2 regions of the Burkholderia torrens genome follow, and region 2 is predicted to be linked to the other one. Evidence: predicted binding sites of a transcription regulator. Region 2 holds the regulator's gene; the other holds the start of a gene.
What was found. Region 2 encodes FliA, which starts transcription of late flagellar genes. Its sites were predicted from a motif close to CTAAAGTTTNNNNNNNNNNNGCCGNTA; they were not measured.
Positions count from the first base shown of each region.

Region 1 (3,403 bases), 350 kb from region 2:
GCGCCGAAGATCGGCGCGAGGATCGCGTCGATGCGCTTCTGCGTGTTGTGCTCGACCTGCTGCACGTACTTGAGCTGGCTCGCGTCGAGTCCGGAGGCGGACGCGGTCTGGGTCAGCAGGTTGCCGTCCTGGTCGACGATCGTCACGTTCTTCGCGGGCATGTCGGGCACGCCGGACGACACCATCCGCGTGATCGCCTGGACCTGGCCCTCGTCGAGCACGCGGCCCGGGTAGAGGTCGACGAACACCGACGCGCTCGGCGCTTCCTTGTCGCGCACGAACACCGACGGCTTCGGGATCGCGAGATGCACGCGCGCGCCGCGCACGGCATTGATCGATTCGATGGTGCGCTGCAGCTCGCCTTCGAGCGCGCGCTGGTAATTGATCTGCTCGGCGAACTGGCTGATGCCGAATTTCTGGTTGTCCATCAGCTCGAAGCCGACCGAGCCGCCCTTGGGCAGCCCCATCGCGGCGAGCTTCAGGCGCGTTTCGTGCACCTGGCTCGACGGCACGAGAATCGCGCCGCCGGCGTCGGCGAACTTGTAGGGAACGTTTGCCTGCTGGAGCGCGGCAATGATCGCGCCGCCGTCGCGGTCCGACAGGTTGCTGTACAGCACGCGGTAGTCGGGGGCGCGGCTCCACAGCACGAGCGCGGTGATCGCGGCGATCGCGAACGCGACGGCGATCAGGAACGGCAGCTTCGGGTTGCCCTTCATCCGCGAGATGCCGGGAATGCGTTCCGCGAAGCCGCCCAGCCCGAAGTCAGCGCCGGCGACGCCCGCGCCCGGCAACGCGGCGGCCGCGGCGGCACCGGACGCCGGGCTGGCGAGGCCCGCGCGGGCGTCGGGGTTGATCAGCGAGTTGGCCTGCGAATCCATGCGTCGAGTTTCTCCGGAGCGGGACCACTGAGCTCGCTCGGACGAGCGGGCGGACAATGACACGATGCGATTATCGTGATCCGCGCCGCACTCCGATCGACCGAAAAGAGCGGGGTTTCCCCCGTACTTTCTCGGCTTTGACGCGCGGCGCGCTGCTATCCTTTTTCGCGATCCGGCATGGTGCGCGTGGTGCGGCGCCGGCGGATCCGCCCGGTACGTCCGGGTCTCTTCTCTCAGCCTGGGGACAGCATGACTGCGAACGTCAGCGGAATCGGTTCGGTGTTGCAACAGATGCAGTCGATGGCCGCGCAGGCGTCCGGCGGCGTCGCGAGCCCGACGGCAGCGCTTGCCGGCTCGGGCGCGGCGACGGCCAGCACGTTCGCGAGCGCGATGAAGGCGTCGCTCGACAAGATCAGCGGCGACCAGCAGCACGCGCTCGGCGAGGCGAAGGCGTTCGAGGTCGGCGCGCCGAACGTGTCGCTGAACGACGTGATGGTCGACATGCAGAAAGCCAACATCGGCTTCCAGTTCGGGCTCCAGGTCCGCAACAAGCTAGTGAGCGCTTACAACGACATCATGCAGATGTCGGTGTGACAGGCGGGCCGGGCGGGGCCGGTGGGCCGGCTTTCAGCGCCCGGCGGCCGCCGCGTGCGCCTAAAGCTTTTCAAATCCCTTCCGATAACTCCGGAGAAGGCCGCGCCGTGCGATGCACGGTGGCGGCGACCGTATAGCCAAGGCAGAACAAGGAGAAGCGCATGTTTTCCCCAGGACACGCTGGAGCCAGTGCCTATGCGCGTGTCGGCGTCGAGACGGGGGTGATGGGCGCCTCCCCGCACCGGCTGATCGCGATGCTGTACCAGGGCGCGCGGCAGGCGATCGCGCTGGCGCGCATGCATTTGCAGCAGGGCAACGTGCCCGCGCGCGGCGAAGCGATCAGCAAGGCGATCCGGATCGTCGAGAGCGGGCTGCAGGCCTCGCTGAACCGCGACGCGGGCGGCGAGATCGCGGACCGGCTCGATGCGCTGTACACGTATATCGGCCGGCGCCTGATGGACGCGAACGCGCAGGCGAGCGACGCGATGCTGGTCGAGGTCGACAGGCTGCTCGCGACGCTCGAGGAAGCATGGACGGGCATCGGCCCGGAAGTCGCGCGGATGGCCGCGCAACAGGCAGCGGACGCATCACGATGAATCACAAGGCCGAATACTTCGCACTTTACGAGGCGCTCGCCGCCGTGTCGGGGCGCATGCTGTGCGCCGCCCGCGACGCCGACTGGAGCGCGTTGCCGGGGTTGCAGGCCGAATTCATGCAACTGGTCGACGGGTTGAAGGAAGCCGATCCGGGCGTCGCGCTCGACGAATCGGATCTCGGGCGCAAGCTCGACCTGATCCGCCGCATCCTGGCCGACGACGCGGCGATCCGCGATCTCGCGAGCCCGGACGTCGCGCGGTTGTCCGCGCTGTTCGAGGCGCGGCGCTCGACCCAGGTATTGACCGATCTCTATCGGGCGCGCGGGTAGGGCCCGTTTTCGGGGCCACGCATGTGCGTTCCATAGGCAAACACACCCCAGGGTGAGCAGGCTCCGATCATGACCGGTATCGATTCCGTTGCGGCCGCGCTGCTGGCGAGCCGCCTCGACAGCCTGCTGACCGACACCGTAGCGGCGCCCGCCGGCGGCGGCGCGACCGCGCAGGTCGGCACGCCGGGCGCCGGCGCGTCGTCTCCGCCGCCGGCCGGCAGCCCGCCGGCCGCGCCGCCGGCCTCCACGCAGACCGCACTGTCCGATGTCGGGCGCGTGCTAGACGCGATTTCGCGCGCGGGCGGCGATGCGACGCCCGCCATTGCCGGGCGCACGCCGCTGCTGGCCGATCCCAGCGTGCTGCTGACCGATCCGGCCGCGCCGGCGCGCGTTCCCGCTACACCCGCGCCGGCCGCATCCGCGCCGGCCACGTCGTCCCCGGCTGCCTCCGCCGCGGCATCGTCCGCCGCGGCTGTACGCGAAGCGGCCGCGCCGCTGCCGGTCGCGGCGCTGCGTGAGGCGCTCGCGCAGGCCGTGAGCGAGAGCGGCCTCTTCTATGAATCCCATCTGGCGCAGTGGCTGGCCGGCCAGCGTCCGCTCGCGGCGCTGATGCGCGAGCCGCAGGCACGCCTGACGGCCGCCCTCGCGCCGGCCGACCGCGATGCTTTGCCGCCCGGCTCGACCGACGTGCTCGACGAACTGCTGGCGCAGCGTTCGCCGCTACCCGCGCCCGCGCGGGCGGCCGCGCAGCCGGGCACGCCGGCCCAGGGCGGCGCACCGGCTCGCGATCCCGCGCAGGCGATGCCGGCGGCGGCCCGGCAAGGCGGATCGTTGCAGCCCGATTCCGCCGATCCGCTGGGTGCGCGTGCTGACACGCGCTGGACGCCCGCGCGTGCCGACCTGGCTGCCGCATCGTCCGATCCGCAGGCGCAGACCCTCGCGACCGTCCATCCGGCCGCCGTACCGATCGTCAGGCAGCAGCTCGATGCGCTCGCGACCGACCAGT
Region 1 covers NZ_OZ480211.1:3,395,918-3,399,320, reverse strand. Annotated here, with positions in the region: gene fliF (flagellar basal-body MS-ring/collar protein FliF) at 1-878, opposite strand, end outside; gene fliE (flagellar hook-basal body complex protein FliE) at 1,128-1,472, shown strand; gene fliS (flagellar export chaperone FliS) at 1,634-2,068, shown strand; gene AC5LXX_RS15770 (flagellar protein FliT) at 2,065-2,397, shown strand; gene fliK (flagellar hook-length control protein FliK) at 2,467-3,403, shown strand, end outside.
Region 1: a site for FliA is predicted at 1,533-1,559, ahead of fliS (flagellar export chaperone FliS). Genes of this name have one in related genera too.

Region 2 (3,403 bases):
GCGCGCAGCCCTTGCCCACGTCGCCGTAGCCCGCGACGACCGCGACCTTGCCCGCAATCATCACGTCGGTCGCGCGCTTGATGCCGTCGACCAGCGATTCACGGCAGCCGTACAGGTTGTCGAACTTCGACTTCGTGACCGAATCGTTCACGTTGAACGCCGGGAACGGCAGGCGGCCGTCCTTTTCCATCTGGTACAGGCGGTGCACGCCGGTCGTGGTTTCTTCGGTCACGCCCTTGATGTGCGCGAGGCGCTTCGAGTACCAGGTCGCGTCGATGTCGAGGTGCGCAGCGATCGACTTGTACAGCGCGACTTCTTCCTCGTTGGTCGGCTTCGCGATCACCGAACGGTCCTTCTCGGCCTTCGCGCCGAGGATCAGCAGCAGCGTCGCATCGCCGCCGTCGTCCAGGATCATGTTCGCGAATTCGCCGTTCGGCCATTCGAAGATGCGGTGCGAGAATTCCCAGTACTCGTCGAGCGACTCGCCCTTGAACGCGAACACCGGCGTACCGGCTTCGACGATCGCGGCCGCCGCGTGGTCCTGCGTCGAGAAGATGTTGCACGACGCCCAGCGGACGTCCGCGCCGAGCGCCTTCAGCGTCTCGATCAGCACGCCCGTCTGGATCGTCATGTGCAGCGAACCGGCAATGCGCGCGCCCTTCAGCGGCTGCTGTGCCTTGTATTCGTCGCGGATCTGCACGAGGCCCGGCATTTCGGTCTCGGCGATGTTGAGTTCCTTGCGGCCCCAGCCGGCCAGCGCCATGTCGGCGACGACGTAATCGTGGGAAGCCTTGGAATCGATAATGGCGTTCATCACGCCCTCCTTTCTAAAAAGTTTCTAGATTGGTGACGTGAGCGCCGTTCAGGAAGCGGGGCCGGCGCGACGGTCGCGAAATGCGTGCCGCACGGCTGCTTGGTGAAGCCTTCCGAGCCTGGCGGACAAGGATGTCCGTCGCAACGCTCCTCGGAAAACGGAGGGGATTGTAGCAAATCGGCGCGCAGAATGCGCGAGCACGATACCCGCGCGCGGCGTCGGCGCGCGTGGCCGCCCTGAAAGGGTCAGGACTCCGCGCCGACCCAGGCCTGTTCGCGCAGCCGCGCGCGCAGGCGCGCGACGGCCTGGCTGTGCAGCTGGCACACGCGCGACTCGCTCACCTCGAGCACCGCACCGATCTCGCGCAGATTCAGACCCCGTTCGTAGTAAAGCGACATCAGCAGCTTCTCGCGCTCCGGCAGCCGCTCGATCGCCTCGACGAGCGCCTCGCGCAGGTGCTCGTCGAGCAGCGCGGACAGCGGATCGGCGTGATCGACGCGATAGCGGTCGAGAAACGGCTCGTCGTCGGCCGCGCGGTCGAAATCCTCGTAGTAGATGAGCTGGCTGCCGTGCAGGTCCTGCAGCATCCCCTGGTATTCGTCGAGCGGCATCTTCAGGTGCTCGGCGATCTCGGTCTCGCTCGCCGAGCGGCCGAGATGCTGCTCGACCTGGTGCACCGCGTGCTCGACCTCGCGCGACGTCTTGCGCATGCTGCGCGGCAGCCAGTCGTTGCTGCGCAGCTCGTCGAGCATCGCGCCGCGGATGCGCTGCGTCGCGTAGGTCTCGAACTGCGCGCCCTGGTCTTCCTTGTAGCGGCCGGCCGCGTCCATCAGGCCGATCATGCCGGCCTGGATCAGGTCGTCGAGGTCGACGCTCGCCGGCATCTTCGCGACGAGCTGCAGCCCGAGGCGGCGCACCAGCGGCGCATATTGCGCGAGCACGTCGGCCTGGGACATCTTTCCTTGAGCGTTGTACATCATGGCTCTCTCCTTGCGGTGGCGCTCACGCGGCGTGTGCCGCGCCCGCCTCGTACGACGGCTTGCCGCCCGCGTGGACCGCGCGCCCCGCGCCCGAACGCGGGCGCATCGGCCAGTACAGCAGGTCGGCGGCAATCTGCCGGTAATCGCGCGCGGCCGGCGACGACGGGAACGCGTCGACCACCGCATGCGTCAGTTCGCGCGCATGCTCGACGAGCGGATCGGCGCTCACGCAGCCCGCGTCGGCGATCGACACGGTCAGGTAGCGGCTCGCGACGCCCGCGAGGTTGTCGAACGCCGTCTTCGCGTCCGCGTGGCTGCCGACGTGATTGGTCAGCACGCGGAACTGCGCGAACGCGTGCGCGAAATGCAGCCGCTTCATGCACGCGTACGCCTCGGTGATCGCCTGCGCGGCGACGCGCGTGACGACCAGCACGTCGTGCGCCTCGCGTGCGAGCGCCGAGAACGCGCCGTCGGCGCCGAGCTGCGTGTCGACCAGCACGATGTCGGCCGGGCCGTCGATGAAATCGCTCAGCTGCGCGTCGCCGTAGCCGGCGCGCGCGAGCCGCGCGGCCGCGCACAGGCCGAAGCCGGCGGCCACCCGCGTGCGTTCGCCGTCGCGCAGCCACGCGCCCGCCAGCGTCGCGCTGGCCGAATGCACGTCGGCGCGTTCGTCGACGACGAGCACGTCCTTGCCGAGCGACGCAAGCGCCGTGGCCAGGTTCACGACGGTGGACGTGCAGCCGACACCCGCCGGCCCGCCCGTCACCGCGACGATGCGCGACGCGCGTCCGGCCAGCAGGCGCCGCAGCCCTTCGGCCTGGTCGATGATCCGTTTATCCAAATCGCACCTCGTGCAGCTCGGCGGTGGAACGTGCGGTCAGTGCGGAAAGCAGCGTCGGCATGTCCTCGTCTTGCGGCACGAAGGGGGAACCGTCGCGCGGCACACAGAACGCGCTCTTCAGCAGGAATTTGGTCGAGGCGACGTACAGGTTCTCCGGCACCTTCTGGCCGGTCGACACGTAGTGGACCGGCAGCTTGTAGCGGATCACCGTGTCGAGCACGCCGCCGAGGTGGGTCGCCTCGTCGAGCTTCGTGAGGATGCAGCCGGCCAGGTCAGGGTGCTCGCCCGCGCTGCGGTATGCCTGCACGACTTCGTTGAGCGTGTCGCCGTGGCTCGTCGCGTTGAGCAGCAGCAGGCGCTGCACCGGCGCGTTCGCGCCGTGCAGCATCGCGATCTGGTCGGACACCGCGCGGTCGCGCTGGCTCATGCCGATCGTGTCGATCAGCACGATGTGCTTGTTGCGCAGCTCGGACAGCGCGAGCGCGAGATCGCCCGCATCCTTCACCGCGTGCACCGGCACGCCGAGGATCTTGCCGAAGATGCGCAGCTGCTCGTGGCCGCCGATCCGGTAGCTGTCGGTGGTCAGCAGCGCGACCTTGCTCGCGCCGAAGCGCATCACGCAGCGCGCGGCCAGCTTCGCGGTGGTCGTCGTCTTGCCGACGCCCGTCGGCCCCATCAGCGCGAACACGCCGCCGCGCTCCATCAGCGCATCCTCGCTGTCGAGCACCGGCAGGTTCGACGCGAGCACCGACTGCGCCCATTCGGCAG
Region 2 covers NZ_OZ480211.1:232,435-235,837, reverse strand. Annotated here, with positions in the region: gene ahcY (adenosylhomocysteinase) at 1-814, opposite strand, end outside; S-adenosyl-L-homocysteine riboswitch at 847-972, opposite strand; gene AC5LXX_RS00995 (RNA polymerase sigma factor FliA) at 1,060-1,794, opposite strand; gene AC5LXX_RS00990 (MinD/ParA family ATP-binding protein) at 1,817-2,635, opposite strand; gene flhF (flagellar biosynthesis GTPase FlhF) at 2,628-3,403, opposite strand, start outside.